3 regions of the Mesorhizobium sp. M0189 genome follow, and region 2 is predicted to be linked to each of the others. Evidence: riboswitches for the same ligand, from Rfam matches in the RefSeq annotation. Region 2 holds a riboswitch; each other region holds the start of a gene.
The links. A riboswitch is a leader RNA that binds a small molecule or an ion and turns the genes downstream of it on or off. The one in region 2 is predicted to bind cobalamin.
Positions count from the first base shown of each region.

Region 1: linked by a shared signal. The riboswitch ahead of NKJ09_RS11385 (ABC transporter ATP-binding protein) and the one ahead of NKJ09_RS13315 (CbtB domain-containing protein) in region 2 are both predicted to bind cobalamin.
Region 3: linked by a shared signal. The riboswitch ahead of metE (5-methyltetrahydropteroyltriglutamate--homocysteine S-methyltransferase) and the one ahead of NKJ09_RS13315 (CbtB domain-containing protein) in region 2 are both predicted to bind cobalamin.

Region 1 covers NZ_JAMYSW010000005.1:93,840-98,876, forward strand. The annotation lists partial or broken gene NKJ09_RS11370 (FecCD family ABC transporter permease) at 1-279, opposite strand, end outside; gene NKJ09_RS11375 (ABC transporter substrate-binding protein) at 309-1,253, opposite strand; gene NKJ09_RS11380 (hypothetical protein) at 1,250-1,438, opposite strand; gene NKJ09_RS11385 (ABC transporter ATP-binding protein) at 1,479-1,994, opposite strand; cobalamin riboswitch at 2,162-2,365, opposite strand; gene NKJ09_RS11390 (GyrI-like domain-containing protein) at 2,660-3,493, shown strand; gene NKJ09_RS11395 (bifunctional helix-turn-helix transcriptional regulator/GNAT family N-acetyltransferase) at 3,531-4,466, opposite strand; gene groES (co-chaperone GroES) at 4,695-4,991, shown strand.
Region 2 covers NZ_JAMYSW010000006.1:541-5,577, reverse strand. The annotation lists gene NKJ09_RS13330 (heparan-alpha-glucosaminide N-acetyltransferase) at 1-295, opposite strand, end outside; gene NKJ09_RS13325 (MFS transporter) at 542-1,741, shown strand; gene NKJ09_RS13320 (aromatic ring-hydroxylating oxygenase subunit alpha) at 1,720-2,913, opposite strand; cobalamin riboswitch at 3,054-3,249, shown strand; gene NKJ09_RS13315 (CbtB domain-containing protein) at 3,286-3,465, shown strand; gene NKJ09_RS13310 (CbtA family protein) at 3,481-4,263, shown strand; gene cobU (bifunctional adenosylcobinamide kinase/adenosylcobinamide-phosphate guanylyltransferase) at 4,256-4,777, shown strand; gene cobO (cob(I)yrinic acid a,c-diamide adenosyltransferase) at 4,779-5,037, shown strand, end outside.
Region 3 covers NZ_JAMYSW010000023.1:21,123-26,159, forward strand. The annotation lists partial or broken gene NKJ09_RS28375 (MFS transporter) at 19-1,642, shown strand; cobalamin riboswitch at 2,137-2,336, shown strand; gene metE (5-methyltetrahydropteroyltriglutamate--homocysteine S-methyltransferase) at 2,432-4,777, shown strand; gene NKJ09_RS28385 (FMN-binding negative transcriptional regulator) at 4,876-5,037, opposite strand, start outside.

The DNA.
Region 1 (5,037 bases), on a different contig from region 2:
GAACGGATCTGCGAGGTCGTTGCGCGTTACCGTCTGCAGCAGCGCGCCGATGACGCCCAGCCCGGCGCCGACACAGATGGCCATAATCGTGCGCGGTAGCCTAAGATCGAGGACGATCTTGGCAATCGGGATCTTGCCGGCCGGACCGGACACGATGTCTCCGTCCAGCCCGGCGGCATGTCCGAGCGCAGCAATCACGTCGCTCAACGCGATGACCGTCGATCCATAGGCAATCGACAGCAGAGCAAGAGCGGCAATCGCTGCTGCTCCTGCTGTCATCGCCAATTCGAACGCTCTCTGGCGCAAGCTCAGAAAGCTTCCGGGTGCATCGCCCTGGCGATCTTGCCGATCGCCTCGATGTTGGCAGGCCCAGGCGTCAGTTCGGCATAGCGCAGCGCAATGAAGTGCTCATTTTTGACCGCCTCAGTCTCCTTCATCGCCGGATGAGCTTTCAGGAAATCGAGCAGTTTTCTGTAGCCGCCGTCCTGGTAGTCGAGCAGGATAAGAAATTGCGGATTGCGGGCCGCCACCGTCTCCCAATCCGTATTGCCCCAGCTCGTCGGCATGTCGGCCATGATGTTGTCGCCGCCGGCTGCGGCGATCATGGCGCTGGGGATCGCGAACTTGCCTGATGTGAAGGGTTTGTCTTCGCCGGAGTCGTAAAGAAACACACGCGTTCCCGTGCGGTCGCCGATCTTTGCCGTGATATCGGCGAGCTGCGCCTTCCAGTTCGAAACAAGCTTTCCCGCCTCCGCCTCCTTGCCAAAAATCTTGCCCAGCTTTTCGACATCACCATAGAGCAGGTCCATCGAGGCGGCGGGGCGGTTCTGGTCGAGATGGACGCAACTTTCCGTCAGCACCAGCGTCTTGATACCGTGCGGGGCCAGCGTATCGGGCGTCACCTCGCCGCCAGGCTTCATGCCGTAATACCAGCCGGCGAAGAAGAAATCGGGCTCGACGGCGACGAGGTTTTCGATGGTCGGGTATTTCGGCGCGAGTTCCGGGATCGCGCCCTGCTCGGCCTTGAATTCCGGACCGACCTTATACCATCCGGTGATGCCGGTCAGGCCGACGATCGATGGTTGCAGCCCCAGCGCGAAGGCCATCTCCGCCATGTTCAGATCTTGGATGACGGCGCGCTTCGGCGCGGCGTCGAACGTCAGCGGCGTGCCGCAGCTATCAACGGTTACCGGGAAAGCGAAGGCGGTCTGGGCAAGTAGGAGGGAGGCAAAAGACAGTACGAGGCGTTTCACGGATGTTGCTCCTTGGTCAAATCGGGATGTGAAGAGGCGCGGTTCGGAACGTCGAAGTCCGTGAGTTCGCGGTCTTCGGTGGGATGGCGCAGCCAAAGCACGTCAACGCCGAAAATCTCGCGGATCAACTTCTTGGTCAGCGCCTCGCGCGGACTGGCAAGTGCCTGCAGGCGGGCCTCGTTCATCACCGCGACCCTGGTGGCAAATGGCGTGACAAGCGACAGATCATTGAAGCACCGCCACGACGGTCATGCCAAACTGCGATACGAGTTCGAGAAGGTCGCTGCGGGCGCGCGGATCGAGATGATTGGTCGGTTCATCGAGGAACAGGATTTTGGGCTCCTGGGCGATGGCGCGCGCCAACTGGGCGCGTTGCCGCTCGCCACCGGATAGCGAGCCGATCGTGCGGCCGAGCAGCGGCAGCAGGCCGGTTCTGCGAAGTGCTTCAATGACGATGTCGCGTTGCTCGCTCCTCCGTCGCAAGCCGGCATGCGGGACGCGCCCAAGCTCGACGTAGTCGATCACGGCAAGCCGCGGATCAGGCTGGTCGGTCTGGCCAACGACCGCCATGTGCAGTGCCCGCTCGGCGGCCGAAAACCTCTCCAGCCGGCGTCCGGAAAATCTCACATCTCCCGCGCTTGGCCGCAGCGTACCGCATAGCATGCGCAGCAGCGTCGTCTTGCCGGCGCCGTTGGGGCCGATGATGGCGAGGCGGTCGCCCGGCGCTATCGAAAGGCTCACCGCGCTGACCAGGCACCGGCCATTCGTCGTCGCGCTCAGTTCACACGCTTCAAGAAGAGGCTGGGAGGCGTCCAACTTACCGTCACTTTCTCAATGGCGACGGAAGGAAGCTGGACGGACCGGCCGACAAGACCGATGTCCACGTCTCCTCCCGGCACACCCCGTCCGGTCAACTCATGCTGATGGCAGGTCTCCTGGCTCGCGGGTCTTTGCGCCATCCTGCCTTCCCAGCCTTGCCGGCCAGTGGCACTTCGGATTTTGCTAACCGCTTACAGTTGCGGGGGCAGCCACGGCCTCGATCCGAAGATCTCACCGTGTTCCCTTTTCACCCCTTGCCTTTCGACTCGGGGACCATCAGTCAGCCACCCTAGTTTTCCGCCAATCACAGCGCAATAAGTCTTGTCAGAAGGAGCCATATAGACCTCGTGATGTAATAACGTTACATTTAAAAGGACGTTTGCCCGCTTCCTGTCAAGCCTTTTCGCGCGACGCCTGCGACTTGCCGACGACCGTCGCTCTCGATTTGCGCAGTGCGCAATTTCGATCAAACTGCCTCCGCCAGGAAGCGGCACCATAATCTTGCCAATATAAGACATGGCCAATGTAAAGACTGGGCCATGTAAAGACTGGGCCAATGCGGAGACTGGGCCAATGCGAGGTGCCAAATGAATCCGACCGAGAAGGCGCTGTGGTTCGTCGAAAGCCATCTGCCCGAAGCAGTCTCGCTGGACGATGTCGCCAAGAGCAGCGGGGTGTCGCGCTTTCATGTGACGCGGGCTTTCGGCGCGGCTACCGGCCGTTCGGTGATGAGCTACGTCCGTTCTCGCCGACTGACCGAAGCGGCGCGCAAGCTTGGCGCCGGCGCACCCGACATCCTCTCGGTCGCGCTCGACGCCGGCTATGCCTCGCATGAGGCCTTCACCCGCGCCTTCCGCGACCAGTTCGGCACCACGCCGGAACTGGTACGCGCACAAGGCTCGCTCGACAACCTCGATCTTGTGGAGCCGATCCTGATGGACCAGTCCTTTCTCGCCACTCTCGAACCACCGCGTTTTGAGACCAGCCGGCCGTTTCTCATCGCCGGTCTCGGCGAGCGCTACAGCTGCGAAACCAGCGCCGGCATCCCGATGCAGTGGCAGCGGTTCGGCCCCTATATTGGCAACATTCCTGGCGAGATCGGCGACGTCGCCTATGGCGTCTGCGTCAACGGCGACGACGCCGGCAATTTCGACTACATCGCTGGCGTCGAAGTGTCCGATTTTTCGGACCTGCCGAGGGAGTTTTGGCGTGTGCGCGTGCCGACGCAGAAATACGGCGTGTTCGCCCATCGTGACCATATCTCGACCATCCGCCGCACGGTCAACACGATCTGGAACAAATGGCTGCCAGCCTCTGGGCACGAGATCGCCGATGCGCCGGAATTCGAGCGTTACGGCCCCGAATTTGATCCGCGCAGCGGCAATGGCGGGCTGGAAATCTGGATACCGATCAAAGGGTGAGGCACGGCAGGCCGACGCCGAAGCGCCGGAAGCGCTGCTACAGTTCCAGGTTCCAGTTCTGGCCGACCAGATCCCTGCCGAAGGAATGGTGGAACTCCTCGTTGGTCAATTTAAAGCCCACAGACTCATAGATGTGGCGGGCGGCGGCGAGCACGTCGTTGGTCCACAGCGTCAGTGTCCTGTAACCCGTGGCGCGGCAAAAGCCGATACATTCCTCGACCAGCCGCTTGCCGATGCCGAGACCTCGCGCCGAGGGCTCGACGTAGAGCAGGCGCAATTTCGCCACCGCGTCCGACTGGCGCACGACGAAGACGGAGCCGACGACCTCGCTTTCCCGCTCGGCGATCCAGCTGCGTTCCCATTTCGGATCGAAGGATTTGACGAATGTGCCGAGGATTTCAGCGACCAGCGCCTCATAGGTTTCGTCCCAGCCATATTCCTGCGCGTAGAGCAGGCCCTGGCGATGGATGATCCAGCCGATGTGGCCGACCTGCAGAGGCCGCAGCGTGTAGGGAATGTTGGGTTCGGCGGTCGCGCCCAGCAGACGCTGCACCGTCTGCATGGCCTTGACCAGCCTGTCCTGTTCGGGAACCGAAAGCCGGTCGAGCAATGCCGCGACCTGGTCGTGCGAGCCCTGGTTCAGCGGCGCGAAAGTCTGCCGCCCGGCCTTGGTCAGGGCGATCGACGAACGCCTTGCATCCGCCTCGATCGTGGCGCGCTCGACCAGATGACGTTCCTCGAATTTCTTCAGCAGCCGGCTGAGATAACCGGGATCGAGGCCGAGATCGCGCCCAAGGTCCGTGGCGGTCAGGCCATCGCGATGCGCCAGTTCATAGAGCACCCGCGCCTCGGTCAGCGAGAAGGTGCTTTTCAGCAGCCCTTCGTCGAGCAGCCCGATCTGGCGGGTATAGAAGCGGTTGAAGGCTCGCACCGCGTCGATCCGCTCCTTGCCTGGGTGATGATGAATGGTCATGGCATCCTCCTGCCGGTAAGATCAGCCATTTAGTTGACTTGGTCAAGTATCTGTTTGAAGCATCCGTTTGAAGCAATTGTTCTGATGATGCTCACCGGGCGCCTTGACTCGCGCGAGTTGCCAGACTATTTCAGCGCCACGTTAGCACTCCCCCAAGATGAGTGCTAACCATGTCCGGCGCCGCCGGACGGAGGAACTGTTCTCACCATTCTCATCGAGGAATAAAAAATGGCAAAGTCGAAGTTCCGCCCGCTTCATGACCGCGTGGTCGTTCGTCGGGTCGAATCCGAATCCAAGACCGCGGGCGGGATCATCATCCCCGACACGGCGAAGGAAAAGCCGCAGGAAGGCGAGATCATCGCCGTCGGTTCCGGCGCCCGTGACGAAGCCGGCAAGCTCGTCCCGCTGGACGTCAAGGCCGGCGACCGCATCCTGTTCGGCAAGTGGTCGGGCACCGAAGTCAAGCTCAATGGCGAAGACCTTCTGATCATGAAGGAAGCCGACATTATGGGCATCATCGGCTGAATATCGGCCTCACCCTCATTTAAATCTTCGGGCTCAATCCAAGCCC
Region 2 (5,037 bases):
CGGCAACCATGGCGAAGCGCTTCCAGAAGCCTGTCCAGCGGATTTTCTTGCCATGGGCGAGATAGAGGCTGACGCCGACCAGGAACAGGAAGCTCGAGGCGATGCAGCGCGCGTAGATTTTCCACCAGCCGAAGGCGGTGAGGCCGGGATCGGTGTAGCCGAAAAATTCGAGATCCCAGGTGAAATGATAGCTCGCCATGGCAAGCAAAGCGATGCCGCGTGCGATGTCGATGGCGGCGATGCGCTTCGCCTTCGGTTGATCCTGAACGGCGGTGGTCGGCGTGGCGATGCTCATCGGTCTCGCTGTCTTGGTTCAGCCCCGGCAAGACGACTATCACGGTTGCCACCGTCAAAAGAAGCAGTCCTCGCGTCGCGTTGGCGCGGGTCAGCATTAGAACTCGCTTTAGGCCAGAGCCGGAAAGCCTTTGGCCGGCTTCGCTTTTTGCCGTGAAGGCGTCGGTTTCCTGTTACCCGGCCAGGAATCGCCGCGGCAGATTTGTGCTCCAAACCCTGCTTTGGGCGATTCTGTTCGGGGAAAGCAATGGCTACCCATGTGCGCCATCCTATCTGGCTTGCGGCCTTGCGGCCGGCGGATGCACGCACCTTCGCCTCGCTTTATGCGGTCGAATCGTTCGCGCGCGCCACCGTCTCCAGCGTCATCCCGATCCAGGCCTATGAGATCCTGCACAACGAGCAGATCGTCTCGATCCTCTACACGGTCGTGGCAATGCTCGGCCTCTCGGCGACGCTGTTCATGCCGATGCTGATCCGGCGCTTTGCCCGGCGCTGGGTCTATACCGCCGGTGCCTGCCTGCTGGCCGTCGGCTCGCTGTTCTTCGTCACTCATACGCTTGCTGGCCAAACGGTCGGCATGCTCTGCCGCGTCATCGGCGCCAGCGCGCTGGCGATCACGCTCAACCTCTACATCATGGACCATATCCGCAAGACCGATTTCATGCAGGCCGAGTCGCTGCGCATGGCGTGGTCGATGCTTGCCTGGACCGCCGGGCCGACGCTCGGCATTTTCCTCTACACGCGTTTCGGCATCTATGCCGCCCATAGCGCGGTGGCCGTCTTCGCCATGGCCCTGCTGGCGCTGTTCTGGACCTACCGGCTTGGCGACAACCCGTCGATCCGCCCGGGCAAGACGCGGCCGGTCAATCCGCTGGCCAATATCGGCCGCTTCGTCGCGCAGCCAAGGCTGAGGCTGGCCTGGCTGATCGCCTTCGGCCGTTCCTGCTTCTGGACGACGTTCTTTGTCTATGGGCCGCTGTTCATGGTGATCACCGGCGAGGGCAAGCTCGCCGGCGGCCTCTTGATTTCGGCCGGCAATGCGCTTTTGTTCATGGCCATCTTCTGGGGCAGGGCGGGAAAGCGTTTCGGCGGCCGGCGCACCATGACGTTTGCCTATTTCGCCATGTCGGCGACGCTGCTGGCGGCCGGCGCCGTCGGCGAGGCCGCGCCGCTCGTCACCGGCGCGTTGCTGCTTTGCGGTGCCTTCTTCACCATCGCGCTCGATGCGCTGGGCTCGACCGCGTTCATGCGCTCGGTGCGCTCGTATGAGCGGGCGCAGATGGCGGCGGTCTACCGCACCTATCTCGACTTTTCCGAGCTGACGCCGCCGCTGGTCTATTCGGTGGTGCTGGCGTTCTGCGGCCTGGGCGCGGTTTTCGCGACGCTCGGCCTGCTGGCGGCGGTCTGCGGCTTCGTCACCTGGCGCTATCTGCCCAAATCGCTTTGATGTTCAAGCGCCGCATGCCGCTCGAGCACCCAGTTGTGGAAGCGGTGCAAGTCATATTCCTCGGGCATCAGCACGCCGGCCTTGTGGCGCATCGAGCGCAGGCCCTTCTGGTTGACCTCGCAGATATCAGCATCTTCCTCCAGCACCTGGGTGCCGAAGGCGACGATGTTGTCGATATCCGCTGCCGGATCGGCGAGCGCTTCGGGCGAAAAAAGCCATTCGGCGGTGAGTTCGGTCTGCTCCGGCCCAAGCGGCACCAGCCGCACGGTCCTGACATAGTCGACATGGCCGACGACGAACATCGACGGCAAGTTGGTGGCATAGGTCTGCCCGGCAGCACGCTCGGCCGGCGTCAGGCTCGAAAAGACCGAGCCGTGGACGCGCCCGTCGCGCGACCAGGTTTCGGCCCCGGCCCGCAAGCCGCCGGCAAATTCCGGCGCGTCATTGTCGGCGTGGCGCGCCCATTCGGGGTCGTCGTGCCGGCCCATCAGGCCGCGGCCATAGATCGGCACCAGCCGCGACAGGTCCTTGTGGACGCCAGGGCAGTGCAGGCACTCGTTGAAGTTCTCCCAAAATATCTTCCAGTTGCAGTTCATAACCTTGCGCAGCACATGGCCGCTCAGCAGCGTTTCCAGCGGCCAGTTGGCGAGGTTGCCGGATGCCGGATCGAAGGATGTTTCAGCCGAACCGGCAGCGTCTTGCGCGAGGTTGACGAAAACGAAACCGCGCCACACCGACAGTGCTACGCGGTAGAGCGGATGATCGGCCTTGTCGAAACCGTCCGGCAGCGATTTCGATGGCACGCGCACCAGATCGCCGCGCAGCGAATAGGACCAGGCGTGGTAGGGGCAGGTGATGAGCCGCGCCTTCAGCCGTCCTTCGCTCTGCTGGCAAAGCTGCGAGCCGCGATGCCGGCAGGTGTTGTGGAAGGCGCGCAATTCGCCGGTCTCGTCGCGCAGCACGACGATCTCCTGCGTGCCTATGCGAAACGTCCTGAATGCCAGCGGCTGGGCAAGGTCGGCCTCGCGGCAGACCAGCAGCCAGTTGCGATACCAGATGGCCTCGAGATCGCGCTGATAGCCTGCGATGTCCCAATAGGCCGATGACGGCAGCGTCGGCTCGGCCCGCGTCAGGCCGTTATAGGGACCGCGCTCATTCGGGCTGGGTTGCATGCCGGCTTCCTCCCCATCCGCCAGCCGACACCCGGCTGTGAGAATTGTCAATTGCGGCGCCGGCCGGCGAGCTTGGCGAGGCGGCGCATTCGCCACACGATCCGGCGGAATTTGGTTTGCCGGGCGCGGCGATTCTGCCTATAGTCGCTGATGTCGTCGGTTCCGTTTGGAACCAAGAGGGAATGCGGTGCGGGCGAAATTCTTGCCCAATGCCGTGGCTGCCCCCGCAACTGTGTGCGGTAGTCCTCTCCATATGCCACTGAAGATTTTCTTCGGGAAGGTGGGGAAGGGCGCTGATCCGCGAGCCAGGAGACCTGCCGGCGACAGGAAACTGACTTCTATGCCCTCGGGTGGAGGGCGAAAGGACAAGACATGAATACCGCTTCCGTCTCGCTCGGCGCTTCCGTCTCCTCGCAGTCGCGTTTCATGCAGCTGGCGCTTGCTGCATTCCTCGGCATTTTCGTCATGGGCTTTGTCGGCTTCTCGCACATCGATGCGGTCCACAATGCCGCCCACGACTATCGCCACTCGATGGGCTTTCCCTGCCACTGACAAGGGGCTGACATCATGACACTGTTTCGCAACGTCGTGTTCATCGCGGCGATCGCAGGGCTCGTGGCCGGCGTCGTTCTCGCCTGCATGCAGGCCTATGCCACGGTGCCGCTGATCCTGAACGCGGAAGTCTACGAACAGGCCGGCGGCGGCCATGACCATGCCGCGGCACCTGCGGCACCGGTCGAAAACGCCGGGGGCACGATGGCTATAAGCAGCGCCGCGCCGGCACCGGCTGAAGCAATGGCTCCGGCGGAGGACGAAGGCTGGGCGCCGGCCGACGGTTTCGAACGCTTTGCCTTCAGCGTCGTTGCCAATATCGTCACCGGCATCGGCTTCGCGTTGGTCCTGGTTGCGGTTTCGGAGTTCGCCGGCGGCATCGGCAATTGGCGCCAGGGCCTGTTCTGGGGGCTTGCCGGCTTTGCCGTGTTCACGCTGGCGCCGGGCCTCGGCCTGCCGCCGGAATTGCCGGCAATGCCGGCGGCCGACCTTGTCCAACGCCAGATCTGGTGGTGGGCAACGGTGGTGGCGACCGCCGCCGGTCTCGGCCTGCTCGCCTTCCGCAGATCGCTGCCGCTGGCGGTCCTTGCCGTGGCGTTGATGGTGGCGCCGCATATTGTCGGCGCGCCGCAGCCCGACAGCTTCGAGACGACAATCCCGGAAGGCCTGCATCATCAGTTCGTGGTGGCGGTGACGCTGACCAATCTGGTGTTCTGGCTGGTGCTCGGCGCGGTCGTCGGCGTGGTGCGCGGCCGCTTCACCGGCACGGCGACCAGCCTGCGCGACAGCTTTGCCTGACCGCGCTGCCGGGGCGCTGACCCTGATCATCGGCGGTGCGCGCTCCGGCAAGAGCGTGCATGCCGAGAGGCTGGTGAGTGCCTGTCCGGCGCCATGGAGCTATATCGCGACGGCGCAAGCCTATGACGAGGAGATGCGCGAACGGATCGCGCTGCACCGCTCGCGCCGCAGCGCCGGCTGGACGACCATCGAGGCGCCGCTCGACCTTGCCGGCGTGATCGAGGCACTGCCTGACGGCCAGCCGGTGCTGATCGATTGCCTGACGCTGTGGCTGACCAACCATATGCTGGCCGAACATGATGTCGAGGCCGAATGCCGAAGGCTGGCAGATGTGCTGTCGCGGCCGCGTGGACCCTGGTTCGTGGTGTCCAACGAGGTCGGCCAGGGCATCGTGCCGGAGAATGCGCTGGCAAGACGGTTTCGCGACGCGGCCGGCCGGTTGAACCAGGACGTTGCCGCCGTCGCTGACACCGTGCTTTTGATGGTGGCGGGGCTGCCGCTCAGGGTGAAATGACATGGCTGATACCGACCACATCGATCCCAAGGACGAGGAACGCCACCGCGCGAAGATGGCCAAGCGCAAGGCGGTGCAGGACGCCGAGGTTGCAGCCAAGACGGTCGAGAAAGGGCTGTTGATCGTCAACACCGGTCCGGGCAAGGGCAAGACCACGGCCGCCTTCGGGCTGGCGCTCAGAATGCTCGGCTACGGCAAGCGCGTCGGCGTCGTCCAGTTCATCAAAGGCAAATGGCACACCGGCGAGAAGGATGCTTTTG
Region 3 (5,037 bases), on a different contig from region 2:
GATCCCGAAGCTTCCACAATGGCGAAGAGAACATCTTCACTCGTTCCTTTTCAGCACAAGACCTTCCGTTCGCTATGGTCGGCTGCACTCGTTTCGAACCTTGGCACCCTGGTGGAAGGTGTGGCGGCGGCTTGGCTGATGACCAGCATCGCCACCTCCCATGGAATGGTGGCGCTCGTCCAGTCATCGACCACCCTCCCCTACATGATCTTCTCCCTCGCGGCGGGAGCGCTCGCGGACAACTTTGACCGTCGCCGGATCATGTTGACTGCGCAACTGCTGATGGTCTGCGTATCCGCCTTCCTGGCGTTCCTGACCTATGCGGGGGAAATGACACCCTGGATCCTTCTGGGTCTCACCTTCCTGATCGGCTGTGGTTGGGCACGATCCCTCTTGGCAAGCCTCGATGGGGGATATCCTGCCTCGCGAACACCTGCCTAGCGCGGTTGCGCTCAACGGCATGAGCTACAATCTCATGCGCAGCATCGGGCCGGCGATTGGCGGCCTAATCGTGGCCACAGCCGGTGCGGCCTTCGCGTTCCTCTTTAACGTCTTTTGCTACTTCGCTCTGATCGCTGCGCTGTTGCGGTGGAAAGCGGTACGGGCACGACAAGCGCTGCCGCGGGAGGCTTTCGGCAGTGCGATGGCGGCGGGCTTCCGTTACGTGCTCTTGTCGCCGAACCTTCTCAAGGTGATGTGCCGGAGTTTCATTTTCGGCCTCACCGCCGTTGTCATTTTGGCTCTCCTGCCGTTGGTCGCTCGCGAACAGATCAAAGGGACCGCAGTCACCTACGGCGTGATGCTCGGCTTCTTCGGCCTGGGAGCGATTTGCGGCGCGCTCCTCATTGGGCGGGTCCGAGAAGTTCTCTCCAACGAATGGGTCATTCGCGGTGCGTTCTTTATACTGGCGATCAGCTGCTTCTTTCTGGCATGGAGTGAGCACGTTTGGCTGAACTGTCTCCTCCTCATGCCGGCCGGTGCGGCCTGGATTCAATCATTCTCGCTGTTTAACGTCACAGTGCAGCTTTCGGCGCCGCGGTGGGTGGTTGGACGCGCCCTGTCTCTCTATCAGACGGCCACATACGGCGGCATGGCGGCGGGAAGCTGGCTTTGGGGCGAACTGGCGGATGTCCAAGGTGTTTCGGGAGCCTTCCTCGTCGCCAGCGTGGTTCTTGTGATTGGTGGACTGATGGGCATCGTTCTGCGTCAGCCGGATTTCGAAACGCTCAATCTGGATCCGACCAACAAGTTCAGCGAACCGACGCTGCAACTTGATCTGCGGCCACGAAGCGGTCCGATCATGGTGATGGTCGATTATCGTATCGATCAGAGAGATGTCCCAGAATTTCTCAGTGTGATGACATCGTGGCGAAAAGCCCGGCTGCGAGATGGCGCCAGACAATGGGCGTTGCTGCGTGACCTGGAAAAGCCCGAACTATGGACCGAGTGCTATCATGTGCCAACCTGGGTCGAGTATGTTCGCCACAACAACAGGCAGACCCAGGATGACGCCGAAATCGTTGCGCGCCGGGAAGCGCTGCACCGTGGCGATTGCCCGCCCAAGACGCATCACAAGATCGAACGCCAAACCGTGCGCGTGCACGACGATTTGCCGCTCAGGCCTCATTTGGACAGGACTTGAGCTGGCCCGTTGGTTTGAGCCGGTTACCTTCAGCCGGTGGGCTGCGAACAAGCAGGTCGAGACATTGGCCTCGATCACTTCGCAACACGCCGCTGCGCCGGGCCTCGGGTGCTCCCCTCGAAATCATTGTGTCGTATCACCGAGGGCATCACGGCCAACAGCTTCCTAGGCAACAGCCTCGCCATTGAGCCGAATATGGTCGCGAGCAGATCACCGACGAAGCGGTCGGAACCTCGGAGCCGAAGTTCGATGCCGAGGTGGCGTTCGCATGATGCGCGAAGCAGCACCACGGCGCTTGCCGGTATGTTTGCGCCCGGCAGCCGACGAACTCCTATCCTCCCGGACCGCTGTGCGTCATTGCTTTGATTTACCGGCCGCTCAAGGCTTCCACAGTTTTCGCTTTCGAGGCGACCTTTGGCAACATGCCAACCGAAATTTAACATAACGACATAAACATTTCTTTATGCGGCATTGACAAAGAAGCGAGCTGCTGTAATTGTCTCCCGTGTCGTGGTTCTCCGTACGGCGGTGCCGCAGCGGAGCTAAGAGGGAAGCCGGTGCGATGCCGGCGCTGCCCCCGCAACTGTTAGCGGCAAGCTAACCCCACTCATGTCACTGAGGCGAATAGCCTTGGGAAGACGGGTAGAGGCTATGACCCGCGAGCCAGGAGACCTGCCACGGCGAATTACGTCCATGGGCGGGGTGTCTCGGTGGCCGCTGCAGCCTGGCGTTCGTGCCGGCCTGCTAGCGCCTTCCTTGTCACCGACGCCCCAACCATCGGGGTATGGCATGACTGTCTCTCAGCAAATTCCTGTAGCAACGCTCGGCGTGCCGCGCTTCGGTCGTCGGCGAGAACTGAAGTTCGCGCTTGAAAGTTACTGGTCCGGAAAATCTTCCGCCGCCGACCTTCTCACGACGGCGAAGGCGCTCCGTGCCGCTAGCTGGGAAGAGCAGCACGATCGCGGCGTGTCGAAAATCCCGTCGAACGACTTCTCGCTTTACGACCATGTGCTCGACACCGCAGCCATGGTCGGCGCCCTTCCGTCTCGTTACGCCTGGAATGGCGGCGAGGTCCCACTCGACATCTACTTCGCTATGGCGCGCGGCAACCAAGGTCAGACGGAGGATTGTGGGCACGGTGGTCACCAGCATGCGGCTCATCGGCCTGGTGTAACCGCGATGGAAATGACCAAGTGGTTTGACACCAACTATCACTACATTGTGCCGGAACTAAACGATGATCAAACGTTCGCTCTTTCGTCGACGAAGCCGGTTGATTACTTCCTCGAGGCTAAAGCCCTCGGCATTCACACACGCCCAGTCATCCTTGGACCGGTCACCTTCCTCAAGCTGGCGAAATCGCCTGCCGAGGGATTCGATCCCATCGCGCTCCTGCCGCGGCTGCTGCCCGTCTACGAGCAACTCCTGCAGAGGCTGAAGCTGTCGGGAGCCGATTGGGTGCAGATCGATGAGCCAGCGCTTGTCCTCGATCTGAACCCGAACGAACGAGCTGCGTTCGAATTCGCCTATGGCCAGCTGTCGAAAGCCGCGCCCGAGCTGAAGATCATGCTGGCTACCTATTTCGGGCCGCTGGGAGACAATCTCCAAACCGCGGTTTCTCTGCCCCTGGCCGGGCTGCATATTGATCTCGTGCGCGCTCCCGAGCAGCTGGAAACGGTGGGTCGGCTCGCTCCGAAAGATCTGGTGCTCTCGCTTGGCTTGATCGATGGCCGCAACGTCTGGCGTGCGAACCTGCCCGCCATTCTCGACCGCATCAAACCGATCGTCGCCGGCTGGCCCTTGGACCGCGTCGAAATCGCGCCTTCCTGCTCGATGCTGCATGTGCCGATCGACCTGCGCATGGAGACGGAACTCGACGCGGACATCAGGTCGTGGCTCGCCTTCGCGGCCCAGAAGACCGACGAGTTGGTGTTGCTGGCCCGGGCCCTGTCCCAAGGCAGGGATGCGGTGGCAGGCGCGTTGAAAGCGTCTGCCGAGGCTGCCGCCACTCGCGTGACATCCACGAAGATCCATGACCCGCTTGTTGAGGGGCGGATCGCCAGCATTGACGACAGCATGAAACGACGAGAGAGCGCTTTTGCCGAGCGCTGCAGAGTCCAGGCCGGCACGCTCGGGCTGCCGCCGTTCCCGACGACGACCATCGGGTCCTTCCCGCAGACGCCGCAGGTACGCAGGTCGCGGGCCGCTCATGCGAAGGGCCAACTGAGCTATGTCGACTACGAGAGCTTCCTGAAGAAGGAGATCGAGGCTGCAATTCGCTGGCAGGAAGAGATCGGGCTGGACGTGCTGGTGCACGGTGAGTTCGAACGAAACGACATGGTACAGCATTTCGGCGAGCAGCTGTCCGGCTTCGCCTTCACCCAGCATGCCTGGGTACAAAGCTATGGGTCTCGCTACGTGCGTCCCCCCATTATCTTCGGCGACGTATCGAGGCGCAATCCGATGACGGTGCGCTGGTGGCAATTCGCCCAGTCGCTTACGGAAAAGCCTGTGAAGGGAATGCTCACGGGCCCAGTGACCATTCTCAACTGGTCTTTTGTTCGCGACGACGTACCCCGCTCCGAAGCCTGCCGCCAGATCGCGCTCGCCATCCGCGACGAAGTGACGGATCTCGAAATGTCCGGCGCAAGGATGATCCAGATCGATGAGGCCGCCTTTCGCGAAGGATTGCCACTGCGCCAGTCTGACTGGAAAGTCTATCTCGACTGGGCTGTCGAATGCTTCCGGATCGCTTCAACGGGTGTAAAGGACGCGACTCAAATCCATACCCACATGTGCTATTCGGAGTTCAACGAGATCATCGACGCGATCGCTGGAATGGATGCGGATGTAATTTCGATTGAGACGTCGCGCTCGAAAATGGAGCTGCTGGACGCCTTCACGAGCTCCAAATATCCGAACGAAATCGGTCCCGGAGTCTATGACATTCACTCACCACGCGTCCCGGAAGTCGGCGAGATTTCGGATCTCGTCATGCTTGCCCGCGAGCGACTGTCGGATGCCCAACTGTGGGTAAACCCGGACTGTGGCCTCAAAACACGCAAATGGGAGGAGGTCCGCCCTGCCCTCATGAACATGGTTGCTGCAGCACGCGCGCTCCGGGAGAAAGTGTAGGCCGGAGGGTTTCCTGGTTGCTCACCATGTGGTGAGTTACCGGCTGCCGCATGTGGGCCGTGAATGTGCCAAAACGCGATCACATCCTTTGAAATAAGTCACTCGAGCGAGAATGTGCACTTTCCTTCGGCACGTGTATTAATCGCGCAGGAGTAAAGGGTACCGTTTTCTCCCTGTGACGTGTCGAGTTCGAAGGGGATGTGATTGGCGTCGAGACCGCTCCGGCCATGGGTTATCAGCATGCCAAGTGCACTGTTCTC